Regions from separate parts of the Lelliottia sp. EB106-05-01-XG201 genome, predicted to be linked through region 1. Evidence: predicted binding sites of a transcription regulator. Region 1 holds the regulator's gene; each other region holds the start of a gene.

Region 1 (4,212 bases):
GCATCACGCTGGTGGTGGTCATCAGCGGGGTGGCGATGAGCGCCGAAACAATCAGGCTTGCCAGGAAGCACAGACCCAGCTGCAGCGTGTTTTGCAGCGCCGCTGCACGCCCCGTCGCATGCGGGAACGGACGCAGCGCCTGCGCCACCACGATAGGATAGATCGCACCGTTCGCCACGGCCATCACACAGAACGGGATCAGAATCTCCGTCAGCCCGACGTCTGGAATAAAGCCAACGGCCCAGGTCCCAATCACACTCACCGCGAAGAGCACCAGCAGCCACGGCAGCATCTGCTGTCCCTGCCATTTTTGCAGCGCCGCGCGGCAGCCATAACCGCCGACCAGGAAGGCGATGGTTTGCGGGACATAGCTCAGACCAATCACCGCCGGGCTGTAGCCCATATCGTGCAGAATAAACGGCGAACCGGTCAGCCACGCAAAGAAGCTGGCGGAACAGGCGGCGTAGACCAGCACGTTGCCGCGATAGGCGCGGGAGCGCAGCAGGGAGAGGAAGGTGACGCGATTATCCGTCGTTTCAGCCGGTTTGGCTGGCGCCGGTTTCAGCGCGAAGGCCGGTAACATCAGCACCAGGGTGATGATAAACAGGGTGGCGAAGATTGCCTGCCAGTCAAAATGCACCAGGATCCAGCTGCCGAGCAGCGGGGCCAGGGCCGGAGAAAGACCGACCAGCGGCATGATGGTGGCAAAAATGCGGTTCACGCGTGAAGCGGGATAGTAGTCCGTGACCAGCGCCTGCCAGGTCACCGCCGCGGCACACACGCCGAATGCCTGGATAAAACGCAGTACCAGAAGCCAGGTCGCATCGCGCACCCAGAGCATGCCCAGACAGCCGACGGCAAAAATCGCCAGACCTAAGAGTAAAATCGGTTTACGACCGTAGCGGTCGGAGAGCGGCCCCCACAGCAGCTGCGCGAAGGCAAAACCGGCGAGGAACAGGCTCAGGCTGGCGCTGATGGCGGCGGCTGGGGTCTGTAAATCCGCCTGCATCGCGGCAAACGCGGGCAGGTACATGTCGGTGGCCAGGAAGCCCAGCACGCTTAAGCCGCCGAGCCAGACCAGGAATCCTTTGTTGGGTTGCATTGTTTTTATTTCCTAAAGAGGGCGGGTATTCACTGGCGCAGAGTGTAGGGAGTGCAAACTGCCTTGTGAAACGCTAATATTTGGTGGTTGCATTCAAAAATTTTGCAGGCAAAAAATGTGGTCTGAATATTCCTTAGAAGTGGTTGATGCGGTTGCGCGCAACGGCAGCTTTAGCGGCGCGGCCCAGGAACTGCACCGCGTTCCGTCTGCGGTAAGCTATACCGTGCGTCAGCTTGAAGAGTGGCTGGCGGTTCCGCTGTTTGAGCGCCGCCACCGCGACGTCGTCCTGACGCCTGCGGGCGTCTGGTTTTTGAAAGAAGGGCGATCTGTTATCAAAAAAATGATGATCACCCGCGAGCAGTGTCAGCAGATTGCCAACGGCTGGCGCGGCCATCTCGCCATTGCGGTGGATAACATCGTCAAACCGGAACGCACCCGCCAGATGGTGGTCGATTTTTACCGCCACTTCTCGGACGTGGAGCTGCGCGTGTCCCAGGAGGTGTTCAACGGCGTGTGGGATGCGCTCTCTGACGGCAGGGTGGAGATGGCGATCGGTGCCACGCAGGCGATCCCGGTGGGCGGACGTTATGCCTTTCGCGATATGGGAGCCCTGAGCTGGACCTGCGTCGTGGCGCGCGATCATCCCCTCGCCGCTATTGAAGGCCCGTTGAGCGATGACACGTTGCGCAACTGGCCGTCGCTGGTGCTGGAAGATACGTCCCGATCGCTGCCAAAACGCATCACCTGGCTGCTGGATAACCAGCGGCGGGTGGTGGCCCCTGACTGGGAAACCTCGGCGACCTGTCTTTCCGCAGGGCTGTGCGTCGGGATGGTGCCGGTGCATTTCGCGCGTCCGCGTATCGATCGCGGTGAGTGGGTGGCCTTAACGCTGGAAAACCCGTTCCCGGATGCGGCCTGTTGCCTGACCTGGCAGCAAAACGATATGTCACCGGCCCTGGCGTGGCTGCTGGAGTATCTGGGGGATAGCGAAACGCTGAACAGAGAGTGGCTGAAGGAGCCGGAATAACCGGCCCCTCAGAGGTGATTAACGGCGGTAGTCGCGGAACGGACCGTCGGCGACGGAGCGGCGCTCAATCAGGCGCGGGTGGACTTCAATCGACTGCGACTCTTCGCGTTTGCTGACGATGCGGTCCATCAGCATGTTGAAGGCCGTTTCACCCAGCGAGTCTTTCGGCTGGTGAATGGTCGTCAGCGCCGGGGTGAAGTAGCGGGCGTTGCGCACGTTATCGTACCCGATCACAGAAATGTCCTGCGGGACGCGCAAACCGAGTTCGTCGGCTGCGCAAAGCGCGCCCATCGCCATAATATCGCCGCCGATAAAGACCGCGGTCGGGCGATGTGACTGGGAGACAATCTGCTGCATCGCGCGATAGCCGGACTCCGGCTCGAAGTCGCCCTGCACGATCCAGTTTTCCGGCACCGTGATCAGCGCTTCTTCCATCGCTTTCATGAAACCAGCCAGACGGCCTGCGCCGGTGTTGCGCTCCAGCGGACCCGGGATCACGCCGATTTCGCGGTGGCCGCGTTCAATCAGGTAACGGCCCGCCATGTAGCCGCCTTCGAAGGCGTTGTCGTTCACGGAGTCGGTGAAATCGGCGCGGGTATCGCCCCAGTCCATCACCACCATCGGGATGTGACGGTACTCTTCCAGCATGGAGAGCACGGATTCCGGGTATTCAGAACACATCACCAGCAGGCCATCGACGCGCTTTTGCGCCATCATCGACAGGTAAGCGCGCTGCTTTTCCTGGCTGTTCCAGGCGTTGCCAAGGATCAGGGTGTAGCCCTTCTGGAAGCAGTTTTTCTCAACGGCTTCGATGATCTCCGCGAAATAGGCGGCTTCGCTGCTGGTCGCCAGCAGGCCGATCGATTTGGTGTGGTTCACTTTCAGGCTGCGCGCCACGGCACTCGGGGAGTAGTGCAGCTCTTTGATGGCAGCCCATACGGCGTTGCGCGTCTCTTCCGCAACAAAACGCGTTTTGTTAATTACATGTGATACGGTTGTAGTGGAAACGTTTGCGCGTTTCGCCACATCTTTAATTGTTGCCATTACATGTCACTCCAGACCATATCTTAAACTCCTGAAATACTTAAAGGTAAACGTTTGCCTTCTCTCACCCTTATCTCGCAATGTGAATTGCGATACGCCGGGAAAACGACTCAGAACGTCAGGAGGGGGTCAGTGGCCGGTACGCTTATAAATTTAGCGTGGAATTTTGTCTTATCTTGATGAAAAGGGGAAGAGCAAAAACGGTTATCAGTCTAAATCCAGGAAGATTTTTGGGGTAAACTGTGTAAAAATGAGCAAGCTCACTTTTCGTAAGGTGATTAAAAGGAGAAAAATTGATGAGTACCGATCTGAAGTTTTCGCTGACCACGACCGTTATTGTGCTGGCTTTGATTGTTGCAGCAGGTCTGACCGCAGCCCTGCACTGATTTAAGCGAGGGAGAGTTCTCTCCCTCGTCTCCTCTCCCTGATTGTTACCCATCCTGCAAAAATCTTTTGCTAATTTGTTAACTTCTCATTTTTTGTGATTGATGTCATGCTTTTGCCATCTTAGTCCCGTGTCGCGCGATGACGACGACACGGCATCCGGAGTTAACAATGAAAATCAATTTTCCCCTGCTGGCCCTGGCGATTGGCGCTTTTGGCATCGGCACCACCGAGTTTTCCCCGATGGGGCTGCTGCCCGTCATTGCTAAAGGCGTGGACGTCTCCATTCCAGCGGCGGGGATGCTCATCAGCGCCTATGCAATTGGTGTGATGATCGGTGCGCCGCTCATGACGCTATTGCTCTCCCATCGCGCCCGCCGCAATGCGCTGATCTTCCTGATGGCGATTTTTACCCTCGGCAACGTGCTGTCGGCGATTGCGCCGGATTACACGACGCTGCTGCTGTCGCGCATTCTGACCAGCCTGAACCATGGCGCGTTCTTTGGCTTAGGCTCAGTGGTGGCCGCGAGCGTGGTGCCAAAACATAAACAGGCGAGCGCGGTGGCGACGATGTTTATGGGCCTGACCATCGCCAACATTGGCGGCGTTCCGGCGGCGACCTGGCTCGGGGAAGTGATTGGCTGGCGAATGTCGT
Region 2 (4,212 bases), 1.8 Mb from region 1:
AGCACTTTTTCAGCGTCGTCGACAATCACGTCAAAGCCGAAGGTTTCCGCGCGAGTACGGACCACGTCCAGCGTCTGCGGATGGATATCAGCAGCGACGAAGAAGCGGTTCGCGTTTTTCAGTTTGCTGACGCGTTTTGCCATCGCCATCGCTTCGGCGGCGGCGGTCGCTTCATCAAGCAGCGAGGCGGAGGCGATATCAAGACCGGTCAGATCCAGCGTCACCTGCTGGAAGTTCAGCAGCGCTTCCAGACGTCCCTGAGAGACTTCTGGCTGATAAGGGGTATAGGCGGTGTACCAGCCTGGATTTTCCAGCATGTTGCGCAGGATCACCGGCGGTAACTGCACAGGGGTGTAGCCCATGCCAATGTAAGACTTAAAGCGCTTGTTGAGGCCGGCAATTGCCTTCAGCTCTGCCAGCGCGGCGTATTCAGTGGTCGCATCACCCACCTGCGGCGGCGTGGCGAGCTGAATGTCTTTGGGCACGATCTGGCCGATCAGTGCGTTTAACGAATCCGCGCCAACTGTCTTCAGCATCTCCTGCTGTTGCTGAGCATCCGGCCCAATGTGACGTTCAATGAAAGCGCCACGGTTTTCAAGCTGGCTTAAAGTCTGTGTCATGAGCGATGGTTCCTGAAACGTGCAGTGAATCGTATTTGTCTCGAACTTTTTTGCCCGGTGGCGCTGGCGCTTACCGGGCCTACGCTGCTCTGTAGGCCGGATAAACGCAGTGCCATCCGGCACAACTTTACTCGTCTTCTAACAGTGCGGCGTACGCAGTCGCATCCAGCAGAGCTTCAACTTCTGCTTCGTCGTTGGCTTTGATTTTGAAGATCCAGCCGCCGGTGTACGGCTCGCTGTTGACCAGCTCCGGGGAGTCGCTCAGGGCGTCGTTGACGGCCACGATTTCGCCGCCCACTGGCGCGTAGATGTCAGACGCGGCTTTCACCGACTCCGCCACGGCGCAGTCGTCGCCCGCGCTAACGGTCGCACCGACGTCCGGCAGGTCTACGAAGACCATGTCACCCAGCAGCTCTTGCGCGTGCTCGGTGATGCCTACCGTGTAAGTGCCGTCGGCTTCTTTGCGCAGCCATTCGTGTTCTTTGCTGTATTTCAGTTCTGCTGGCACATTGCTCATTGGAATTCTCCTGATAAAAATGATTAGGCGACCGGCTTACCGGCGCGAACAAAAATCGGTTTAGTCACGCTGACCGGCATTTCGCGGTTGCGGATCTGCACCACGGCAGTCTCGCCAATCCCGGCCGGGACGCGCGCCAGCGCAATGCTGTAGCCCAGCGTCGGTGAGAAGGTCCCGCTGGTGAGAACGCCTTCGTGAAGATTGCCGCTGGCATCGGTGAAACGCACTGGCAGTTCGTTACGCAGCACGCCTTTCTCTTTCATCACCAGGCCGACCAGCTGCTCGGTGCCTTTCTCGCGCTGCGATTCCAGGGCTTCGCGACCAATGAAATCACGGTCAGCCGGTTCCCATGCGATGGTCCAGCCCATATTGGCCGCCAGCGGAGAGATCCCTTCGTCCATCTCCTGACCGTAGAGGTTCATCCCGGCTTCGAGACGCAGCGTATCGCGCGCGCCCAGACCGGCAGGTTTAACACCGGCTTCGACCAGCGCACGCCAGAAATCGGCCGCTTTCTCGTTCGGCATCGCAATTTCGTAGCCCGCTTCCCCGGTGTAACCGGTGGTCGCAATGAACAGATCGCCTGCCTGCACGCCGAAGAACGGCTTCATGCCTTCCACGGCTTTACGCTGCTCATCGCTGAACAGGGAAGCGGCTTTGGCCTGCGCGTTCGGCCCCTGCACGGCGATCAGGGAAAGATCGTCGCGAACGGTGATATCGATGGCGAATTTGGCGGCGTGTTCGGAAATCCAGGAGAGGTCTTTTTCGCGGGTGGCGGAGTTAACAACGAGGCGGAAGAAATCTTCAGTGAAGTAATAGACGATCAGGTCATCAATCACGCCGCCGGAGGCGTTTAGCATCCCGGTATAGAGCGCTTTGCCTGGCGTCTTGAGTTTGGCGACGTCGTTCGCCAACAGATAACGCAGAAACTCCCGGGTGCGACTGCCGCGCAAATCGACGATGGTCATATGGGAGACATCGAACATCCCGGCATCGGTGCGCACCGCGTGGTGCTCATCGATCTGCGAGCCGTAGTGCAGCGGCATCATCCAGCCATGGAAATCGACCATGCGCGCGCCGCATAAAGTGTGTTGTTCGTACAAAGGAGTCTGTTGAGCCATCTTGTCCTCGTTGAATGATCAGAGCAGGGCAATCTTGCGTTTCGCGCGAAATTTCTCACCACGAAACCCGGCGTCGGCATCACTCCAGGACGTCGACGCAAACGTTCTCTTTTCCCTGAAGTTACCACCGAAACCGGCGATTAACCATAAGGTAAAACGGGTCATCACATTAGCATATGACCAAAAAACGCTGAAAAGCCTACAGAGTTATTCACTGGCAAAATGCGATTTAACCCGCATAAAATTAACTTAAATTTCACAAAATTGAGCACAGGCTGATATTTCCTGCGGAAAAACGCGCCTATTTTCCGTCATGAAAAAAACGCGACATTAGATAATCTAATGCGAAAAGAGGAGTGGAATTAGAATATTTCAAACGAGGGAAACATCCCGGCACAAAGGCCGGGAGAGGAAAGTGTGATGGGGGTCTAATTTAACGTTTTGTGCTTAACGCAGCCACTCGGGGAGATCGTTTAAGCCCATCGCCTGACGCAGAAGTTGCGGTTTAACGCCGGGAAGCGTGTCCGCCAGTTTGAGGCCGACGTCGCGCAGCAGTTTTTTCGCCGGATTGTTACCGGCAAAGAGCTCGCGGAAGCCCTGCATCCCCGCCAGCATCATCGCTGCGCTGTGTTTGCGGCTGCGCTCGTAGCGGCGCAGGTAGAGGTGCTGACCAATATCTTTGCCTTCGCGATGCAGACGACGTAGCTCGTCAATCAGCTCCGCGGCATCCATAAAGCCCAGATTCACGCCCTGCCCGGCCAGCGGATGAATGGTGTGCGCCGCATCGCCGACCAGCGCCATTCGGTGCGAGGCAAACTGACGCGCGTAGCGGCCGGTCAACGGGAAGAGCTGGCGCTCACTTTCAAGCGTGCACAGCCCAAGACGATTATCAAAAGCCATGCACAGCGCCTGATTAAACGCGTCCGGCGTGGCGGCCTCCATCTGCTGCGCTTTCTCCGGCACCAGCGACCAGACGATGGAGCACAGATGCGGATCGCTTAACGGCAGAAACGCCAGAATACCGTCGTTGTGGAAAATCTGACGCGCCACGCCGCCGTGCGGCTCTGCGGTGCGGATCGTCGCCACCAGCGCATGATGACGGTAATCCCAGAAGGTGAGCGGAATATCGGCTTTGTTACGCAGCCAGGAGTTGGCACCATCGGCGCCCACCACCAGCCGGGCGGTCAGCATGTCGCCGTTTTGCAGCGTCAGGAAAGCTTCGTTTTCGCCCCAGGCAATCTGTTGCACCTGGGCGGGAGCCATCAGGGTGACGTCGGAACAGCTCTGCGCTTTGCGCCACAGGGCGTGGTGGATCACCGCATTTTCAACGATGTGGCCCAGATGGCTGTAGCCCATGCTTTCGTCATCAAAAGCAATATGACCGAAGCTGTCTTTGTCCCACACTTCCATGCCGTGATAGCAGCTGGCGCGAAACGACTTGATATCAGACCAGACGCCGAGATGCGTTAACAGCTTTTCGCTGGCGGCGTTAATGGCCGACACGCGCAGCTCTGGCGCTGAGTCCTGCGCAACGGGCTGTGGCGGTTTATTCTCAAGCACCGCCACACGCAGGCCGCTGCCCTGTAAACCGCAGGCCAGCGCCAGCCCCACCATTCCGCCGCCAACAATGGCAACATCAACATTCTGCACTTAGTAACTCCTTAACGAGCGACCCAACCGAGAGTTCGCTGCGCCAGCACGTCGCGTGCCGGAATGAATAGTTCCATCGCCATCAGCCCCGCGTTGCGCCCGGCCACCAGTGGTGCCCAGCGATTCGCGAAAAGATGCACCAGCCCATCGGTCACGCCGATGGTGGCCTCTTTATCTGCCTGACGACGTTTCTGATACTGACAAAGCACGGAATACGCGCCGCAATCTTCGCTGTCCTGCCAGGCCTGCGCCAGCGTCTCGGCCAGGCTCATGACATCGCGCAAACCTAAATTAAATCCTTGCCCGG
Region 3 (4,212 bases), 980 kb from region 1:
GAAGCGGCGATCCTGATTATCGATATCGATCATTTCAAGAGTATCAACGACACCTGGGGCCACGACGTGGGCGACGAGGCGATTATCGCCGTCACGCGACAGCTGCAGTTGACCCTGCGCGCCGGGGATATGATTGGGCGCTTCGGCGGAGATGAGTTTGCGGTGATCATGAGCGGCACGCCAGCGGAAAGTGCCATCGCGGCGATGTCTCGTGTGCATGAGCGGCTGGCGGTCTTAACGCTGCCCTGCGCGCCGCAGGTGCGACTGCGGATCAGCGTCGGGGTGGCCCCTCTGACGGAAGAGTTTTGTCACTATCGGGAGTGGTTAAAAGCGGCGGATGTGGCGTTGTACAAAGCGAAAAATGCCGGACGCAACCGCACCGAAGTGGCGGCCTGACGCCCGGCGCGCTTCATCAGGACTTACTGAGTTGCTCTGATTTTTTCATGCACTTGTTCATCGCTTCAATCACCGCCGAGCGGAATCCACGCTCTTCCAGAACGCGCACGGCTTCGATGGTGGTGCCGCCCGGTGAACAGACCATATCTTTCAGTTCGCCCGGATGTTTGCCCGTTTCCAGCACCATTTTCGCGGAGCCCATCACCGCCTGGGCGGCAAATTTATAGGCCTGCGCGCGCGGCATTCCGCCGAGCACCGCGGCATCGGCCATCGCTTCGATAAACATGAAGACATACGCGGGCGCAGAGCCGCTGACGCCCACCACCGGATGAATCATCGCTTCGGCAATCACTTCGGCTTCGCCAAAGCAGCGGAAAATGTTCAGCACGTCGGCCACGTCCTCCGGTGTCACCAGCGCGTTCGGCGTGACGGAAGTCATCCCCGCATTGACCAGCGACGGGGTGTTTGGCATGGCGCGGACAATTTTGCGATCGTGGCCGAGGGCGCGCGCGAGCTGATCGAGGGTCACGCCCGCGGCGATGGAGACCACCAGGGTCTCTTTGTTCAGGCTGGAGGTGATGTCGCTCAGAACCTTGATCATGATGTTAGGTTTGACGGCACCAAAGACGATATCCGCAATCTGGGCAACTTCCTGCGCGCTTTCGGCAGCGTTAATTCCGTATTCATCACGCAGCGCGGCGACTTTATCCGGTGACGGGGTGTAGACCCAAATCTGCCCTGGCAACACCTGGCCGCTGGCGATCAGACCGCCGAGAATGGCTTTTCCCATATTGCCGCAGCCGATAAAACCGATTTTTTTGTCCATCACGTCTCTCCGTTATGATGCGTTGTGAGTTCTGATTTATAGCTTAACAACGAAAAGCAGGCGACAATAGCCACCAATGTCATCCAGGGGAGAAACTATGGCGATTTGGGTGGATGCGGATGCGTGTCCGAATGTCATTAAAGAGATTTTATTCCGCGCGGCCGAGCGTGTGCAGATGCCGTTGACGCTGGTTGCAAACCAGAATTTGCGCATTCCGCCGTCGAAATTTATTCGTTCAATGCGCGTTCCGGCCGGGTTCGACGTGGCGGATAACGAAATTGTGCGCCTGTGCAGCCCTGAAGATTTGGTGATCACCGCCGATATTCCTCTCGCAGCAGAAGTGCTGGAGAAAGGCGCAGCGGCGCTGAATCCGCGCGGTGAACGTTACTCGCCCTCCACGATCCGCCAAAAACTGACGATGCGCGATTTTATGGATACCCTGCGCGCGAGCGGTGTGCAGACCGGCGGGCCGGATTCGCTATCGCAACGTGACCGCCAGCAGTTCGCCGCTGAGCTGGATAAGTGGCTGCTGGAAGTGAAGCGCCGCAACGCGTAATGATAAGCATTGCTGATTTATGGTATAGTGTGGCAACCGCAGGGTTGTCATCGCCTGATGCTTTGCAGTAAAGTTGACGCACCCGCTTATGCAATGATTTCTTTACAGAGACTGCGCGCTAAACTCACTCATCACGCTCTCTGTCATGCAAACATATTCTTGTTGTAATCCAATTTTTACAGTTACCTTGCGTACTAGTTTAATGGTATTATTGCTCGTTTTTTGACATCACACGCCGCAACCTCGCGGTATCAAGGGGAACACCAGGCTATGACCCAACCCATCTTTTTAGTTGGCCCCCGTGGCTGCGGAAAAACAACCGTAGGCCTCGAACTGGCGCGCGTGAGTGACAGCCAGTTTGTCGATACCGATCACTGGCTGCAAACGCACGCTCGTCAGACCATCGCGGAGATCGTCGAAAAAGAAGGCTGGGAGAGTTTCCGCACGCGTGAGTCTGAAACTCTGGAAGCTGTCACCGCGCCTTCGACCATTGTCGCCACCGGCGGCGGAATTATTCTTGCAGAGCGTAATCGCCAGTTTATGCGCGAGAAAGGGATTGTGATTTACCTGTGCGCGCCAGTTTCTACGCTGGTAGAGCGCCTGGAAGCCTTCCCGGAAGAGGGTCAGCGCCCGACACTCACCGGAAAGCCCATCAGCGAAGAGGTGAGCGAAATTCTCGCCGAGCGCGACGCTCTGTACCGCGAAGCGGCGCACCACGTGATCGGCGCTTCGCTCTCGCCGGAACAGGTCGTAAATCAGATTGTTACCGCCCTGCGTCTGGCTTGCGCCAGCTAACTGGCGTCTATACTCATAGTTTAGCCCTCGTAAAAAGGATGAACTATGCCAACCAGACCGCCATACCCACGCGAAGCACGCATTGTCACTGTTGAAAAAGGCACCGGTACCCAAACCGTGACCTGGTATCAATTGCGTGCGGATCATCCCAAACCCGACTCCCTGATCAGCGAACACGAAAGCGAGCAGGAAGCCCTGGATGCCAAACGCCGCTACGAAGATCCCGATAAGTCCTGATACAAATCTGAAATCCACCATAACCGTGTCTGAATCACACTTTTAACTCAACGATAATGTTAAGTGAGGGTTAATATTTAGTTATTACAGTGGGATTCAGAACGGGCGTTCGATCTTTACATTTCGGTGTGGAGATATGCTGCTACGCTTTTGTCCTGTTTAAGCTGAAACAAGAACCGCGCAGCGTATTGAGCTTGTGCCTGTATTATCGCAGTGGTAGTGAAGAAAGGCGAAAAAGATGAAGGCAACATTGGCGATCCTCACCATCGGAGTGGTCCCTGTCAGCGAAGTTTTACCGCTCCTGACGGAGCATGTCTCTGAACAACAAATCACCCATCTGAGCCTGCTGGGCAAGATGAGTCGGGAAGAGGTCATGGAAGACTACGCACCCGTCGCCGATGAGGTGACGCTGCCGACATTGTTAAGCGACGGTAAACTAGCGCACGTTTCACATCACAAAATCGAACGTGCATTACAGGGTGTCATTGAAGTGCTCGATAACCAGGGATACGACGTGATCCTGTTGATGAGCACCGCTCCGATTTCCGGTCTTATGGCACGAAATTCTATCCTCCTTGAACCGATGCGAATCATTCCTCCGCTGGTGGCCTCGATTGTGGACGGGCATCAGGTCGGGGTGATTGTGCCGATTGAAGAACTTCTCGCTAATCAGATCGCCAAATGGAAAGTTCTGCAACGCACGCCGCTGTTTGCGCTGGCGAATCCGATTTGGGACAGCGAAGCCAAACTGATTTCAGCGGGGCGTGAACTGCTGGAGCAGGGCGCGGACGTCTTGATGCTGGATTGCCTCGGTTTTCACCAGCATCACCGCGATCTCCTGCAAAAAGCGCTCGATGTGCCGGTGCTGCTCTCAAACGTACTGGTCACGCGCCTGGCGTCTGAATTACTGGCCTGATGATTTTGCGTGACAGGCACGGAGGCTGGCCCCTATAGTGGATTTTTATCCAAAGACATAAGGGCCAGTTCATGCTTCAAAGTAACGAATACTTTTCCGGTAAAGTGAAATCCATTGGTTTTACCAGCAGCAGTACTGGCCGTGCCAGTGTCGGCGTGATGGCTGAAGGGGAATACACCTTTGGTACCGCAGAGGCTGAAGAGATGACGGTCGTCAGTGGCGCGCTGAACGTGCTGTTGCCTGGCGAAACCGAGTGGAAGGTGTACTCTGCTGGAGAAGTTTTCAACGTCCCTGGCCACAGCGAATTTAACCTGCAGGTTGCCGAGCCGACTTCTTATCTGTGTCGTTATCTGAAATAAAAAAAGGCCGGGTAGCGTTAACGCTCACCCGGCCTTTTTCTTCACGGTTTAGCGCTGCGCTTCGCCGCCTAAACCTTCCACCAGATTCTGAATCAACGCCGCCAGTTCACCCGTCATCAGGATAAAG
Region 4 (4,212 bases), 280 kb from region 1:
ATTACTGCGATAGCCAAACATCGATACCACTCCTTCCCGTCACTTCTGCTCTAGCTGTTAGCTTTACTATACCTGCGCCGGTGCTTTCTGTGAAAACAGTGACATACCCTTTTTCACAGAATTCACAAAATTCGATTAAAAAGCTGAATCAAACCACTCTTTTGATAAAAAAATATTGTCGCTGGATGGGTGGGAAAACAGACGCTAACCCCGCAGAATATTAGCGTGCTCACCTTTATATACACCTAAGCCTTCAGGCTCCCTTTTGGGCAGCCCGAAAGGTGATGTGTATTTCCCCTCTGGAGGGAAGATGTCCCGCGTATCACAGGCCCGGAGCCTGGGTAAATATTTCCTGTTGGTCGATAACATGCTGGTCGTGCTCGGCTTTTTTGTCGTATTCCCCCTGATCTCCATTCGCTTTGTCGATCAAATGGGCTGGGCGGCATTAATGGTCGGCATTGCGTTAGGGTTGCGTCAGTTTGTTCAGCAGGGGCTGGGCGTGTTTGGTGGGGCGATTGCCGACCGCTTTGGCGCAAAACCGATGATTGTCACCGGCATGCTGCTGCGCGCGGCAGGCTTTGCCACCATGGGCATTGCGCACGACCCGTGGCTTCTGTGGTTCTCCTGCTTCCTCTCCGGGATTGGCGGCACGCTGTTTGACCCGCCGCGCACCGCGCTGGTCGTCAAACTGATTCGCCCGCAGCATCGCGGTCGTTTTTTCTCCCTGCTGATGATGCAGGACAGCGCTGGGGCGGTCGTCGGCGCGCTGCTCGGCAGCTGGCTGCTGCAATACGACTTCCGCCTGGTGTGCGCTACCGGCGCGGTCCTGTTTATTCTGTGCGCCGGGTTTAACGCCTGGCTGCTGCCGGCCTGGAAACTCTCGACGGTGAAAGCCCCCGTCCGCGAAGGTCTGGGTCGCGTGCTGGCCGATAAACGCTTCGTCACCTACGTCCTGACGCTGACCGGGTATTACATGCTGGCGGTGCAGGTCATGCTGATGCTGCCGATTATGGTCAACGACATCGCAGGATCCCCTGCGGCCGTCAAATGGATGTACGCCATTGAAGCCTGTCTGTCGCTGACGCTGCTCTACCCTATCGCGCGCTGGAGCGAAAAACGTTTTCGTCTGGAACATCGTCTGATGGCGGGCCTGCTGCTGATGACCCTGAGCATGATGCCGATCGGATTAGTCGGCACCCTGCAGCAGCTCTTCATCCTGATCTGCACCTTCTATATTGGGTCGATCATCGCTGAACCGGCGCGCGAAACCCTCAGCGCCGGGCTTGCCGATCCGCGCGCTCGCGGCAGCTATATGGGCTTTAGCCGTCTGGGTCTGGCCTTTGGCGGCGCGCTGGGATACGCCGGTGGCGGCTGGCTGTTTGATGCGGGCAAAGCGCTGAATCAGCCCGAACTGCCGTGGATGATGCTCGGCGTGGTGGGCTTTATCACCCTCATCGCCCTGTGGTGGCAGTTCAGCCCGAAACGCAGCACCAGCGGGATGCTGGAGCCGGGCGCATAAAGAGACATTTCGGGCGAATGGGACTCTTTCCCCCCTGATTATCAGGTTTTTCTGCTGGTAACTGGTATACCCCCCTGACATACTGAGGCGTCAGGACAGAAGCGCCGACATCATGTTGAGGAACCCCATGAAAAAGATCGTTATTGCTGCTGCGTTCGTTGTCAGCGGCCTGCTGGTCGGTTGTAACCAGCTTACGCACTACAGCGTCAGTGAGCAGGAAATCAACCAGGCGCTGGAAAAACACAATAACTTTTCGAAGGATATCGGCGTGCCCGGCGTTGCCGATGCCCATATCGTACTGAACCACCTCGTCAGCCAGATTGGCCGCGAGGAGCCGAACAAAGTCACCCTCTCCGGCGATGCCAAACTGGATATGAACTCCCTGTTCGGTAGCCAGAAAGCGAACATCAAACTGAAGCTGAAAGCGCTGCCGGTGTTCAACAAAGAGAAAGGCGCGATCTACCTGCAGGAGATGGAGATCGTCGACGCGGAAGTGACGCCGGAGAAAATGAAACCGGTGCTGCAAACGCTGATGCCGTATCTGAACCAGTCCCTGCGGAACTATTTCAATCAGCAGCCGGCGTATGTGCTGAGCGAAGACCGAAGCAAAGGCGAGGCTCTGGCGAAGAAATATGCCAAAGGTATCGAAGTGAAACCGGGTGAAATTATTATTCCGTTTACGGATTAACCCTGAGGGCGCCACTGGCGCCCTTTTTTACACACCTATTTAACGGAAATGAGTGCAAACGAAAACGTTTCCGCCTATGATTTGTGTCCGGCAAAAACAGCCATCCTTATGACTGATTCCTGATAAGCCGGAGCATATCAATGACTGCACATCCCCAGGTTCTGAAAATCCGCCGCCCTGACGACTGGCATATCCATCTGCGCGATGGCGACATGCTGAAAACCGTTGTCCCTTACACCAGCGAAATCTATGGCCGCGCGATTGTCATGCCTAACCTGGTTCCGCCAGTCACCACAGTGGATGCCGCGATTGCCTATCGTCAGCGCATTCTCGACGCCGTTCCGGCAGGCCATGATTTTACTCCGCTGATGACCTGCTATCTGACCGACTCCCTCGATCCGAACGAGGTCGAACGCGGCTTTAACGAAGGCGTGTTTACCGCTGCCAAACTCTATCCGGCCAACGCCACCACCAACTCCAGCCACGGCGTCACCAGCACCGATGCAATTATGCCAGTGCTGGAACGCATGGAAAAACTGGGTATGCCGCTGCTGATCCACGGCGAAGTGACACACCCGGACATTGATATTTTTGACCGCGAAGCGCGTTTCATTGAGACCGTCATGGAGCCGCTGCGCCAGCGTCTGCAGGGGCTGAAAGTGGTGTTCGAGCACATCACCACTAAAGATGCCGCAGAGTACGTGCGCGACGGCAACGAGCTGCTCGCCGCGACCATTACCCCCCAGCATCTGATGTTCAACCGCAACCACATGCTGGTCGGCGGCGTGCGCCCTCACCTGTACTGCCTGCCGATCCTCAAGCGCAATATCCACCAGCAGGCGCTGCGTGAACTGGTCGCCAGCGGCTTTACCCGCGCCTTCCTCGGAACCGACTCGGCCCCGCATGCGCGTCACCGCAAAGAGGCCAGCTGCGGCTGCGCAGGCTGTTTCAACGCCCCAACCGCGCTCGCCAGCTACGCCACGGTGTTTGAAGAGATGGGTGCGCTGGAGCACTTCGAAGCCTTCTGCTCACTCAATGGCCCACGCTTCTACGGTCTGCCGGTGAATGAAAGCTTTATCGAACTGGAGCGCAAAGAGAGCCAGGTCGTCGATTCTATCGCCCTGACGGACGACACCCTGATCCCGTTCCTGGCCGGTGAAACCGTTAACTGGACGGTTAAACAGTAATTTTTTGTCGCCCCCTGTTGTAAGTTCGACATGATGCCTGTATAAATACACAGTATATTACACAGGGGGCCATTATGCGTATTGAAGTCACTATCGCCAAAACCACCGCTTTGCCTGCTGGCGCGCTGGATGCGCTGGCCGGAGAACTCTCCCGTCGCATCAACGAGACTTTCCCCGATCAAAACGGGAACGTCACCGTGCGTTACGCCACTGCCAACAATCTCTCCGTTCTCGGCGGGGCGAAAGATGATAAAGATCGCATCAGCGAAATCCTGCAGGAAACCTGGGAAAGCGCCGACGACTGGTTCATCACCGAATAATTATTTCTCCCTCATTGTCTTTTTTTGCCGGGTCGCCCCGGCTTTTTTTATGCTTTTAAAATAAGTTCAAATTAATTGCGTATCTTCTTAAAAAAACGTGAATAAGATGGCGTTTTATTGTTCAAACAATCCTAAAAAGCAGAAAAATGTGTTGCTGCCTGTTTATTTTCCCCTGCATATCCCTTATTTATTGATATACTGAAGTTGCTTCAGAAAAACACGCATTGAACCTCACAGTCGTTGTCTTCTAACACGTATTACGGGGGTTATGATGGAAAAGAATAATGAAGTCATCCAGACCCATCCTCTTGTCGGATGGGATATCAGTACCGTAGACAGCTACGATGCACTGATGCTGCGTTTGCACTACCAGACCCCGAATCAGCCTAGCCGTGAAGAAGCGGAAGTTGGTCAGACACTGTGGCTGACCACCGATGTTGCACGCCAGTTTATTTCTATTTTAGAGGCAGGTATTGCCAAAATAGAGTCTGGCGACTA

The links. Region 1 encodes PurR, which represses purine synthesis genes. Its sites were predicted from a motif close to CANGCAAACGTTTGCNTG; they were not measured.
Region 2: the regulator PurR is predicted to act here: its motif matches at 2,350-2,367, upstream of gcvT (glycine cleavage system aminomethyltransferase GcvT).
Region 3: the regulator PurR is predicted to act here: its motif matches at 1,923-1,940, upstream of aroL (shikimate kinase AroL).
Region 4: the regulator PurR is predicted to act here: its motif matches at 2,265-2,282, upstream of pyrC (dihydroorotase).

What each region holds. Positions count from the first base shown of each region.
Region 1 is NZ_JBYTDV010000001.1:2,642,995-2,647,206, reverse strand. Features, by position in the region: gene punC (purine nucleoside transporter PunC) at 1-1,102, opposite strand, end outside; gene punR (DNA-binding transcriptional activator PunR) at 1,218-2,129, shown strand; gene purR (HTH-type transcriptional repressor PurR) at 2,148-3,173, opposite strand; gene cydH (cytochrome bd-I oxidase subunit CydH) at 3,470-3,559, shown strand; gene AC3WS9_RS12445 (MFS transporter) at 3,729-4,212, shown strand, end outside.
Region 2 is NZ_JBYTDV010000001.1:884,031-888,242, reverse strand. Features, by position in the region: gene gcvP (aminomethyl-transferring glycine dehydrogenase) at 1-620, opposite strand, end outside; gene gcvH (glycine cleavage system protein GcvH) at 748-1,137, opposite strand; gene gcvT (glycine cleavage system aminomethyltransferase GcvT) at 1,161-2,255, opposite strand; gene ubiI (FAD-dependent 2-octaprenylphenol hydroxylase) at 2,703-3,905, opposite strand; gene ubiH (2-octaprenyl-6-methoxyphenyl hydroxylase) at 3,917-4,212, opposite strand, start outside.
Region 3 is NZ_JBYTDV010000001.1:3,624,017-3,628,228, reverse strand. Features, by position in the region: gene adrA (diguanylate cyclase AdrA) at 1-396, shown strand, start outside; gene proC (pyrroline-5-carboxylate reductase) at 413-1,222, opposite strand; gene AC3WS9_RS17015 (YaiI/YqxD family protein) at 1,320-1,778, shown strand; gene aroL (shikimate kinase AroL) at 2,049-2,573, shown strand; gene yaiA (protein YaiA) at 2,619-2,810, shown strand; gene AC3WS9_RS17000 (AroM family protein) at 3,049-3,726, shown strand; gene ppnP (pyrimidine/purine nucleoside phosphorylase) at 3,798-4,085, shown strand; gene rdgC (recombination-associated protein RdgC) at 4,134-4,212, opposite strand, start outside.
Region 4 is NZ_JBYTDV010000001.1:2,925,896-2,930,107, forward strand. Features, by position in the region: gene rimJ (ribosomal protein S5-alanine N-acetyltransferase) at 1-21, opposite strand, end outside; gene mdtH (multidrug efflux MFS transporter MdtH) at 311-1,519, shown strand; gene AC3WS9_RS13770 (lipoprotein) at 1,647-2,207, shown strand; gene pyrC (dihydroorotase) at 2,348-3,394, shown strand; gene dinI (DNA damage-inducible protein I) at 3,469-3,714, shown strand; gene bssS (biofilm formation regulator BssS) at 3,986-4,212, shown strand, end outside.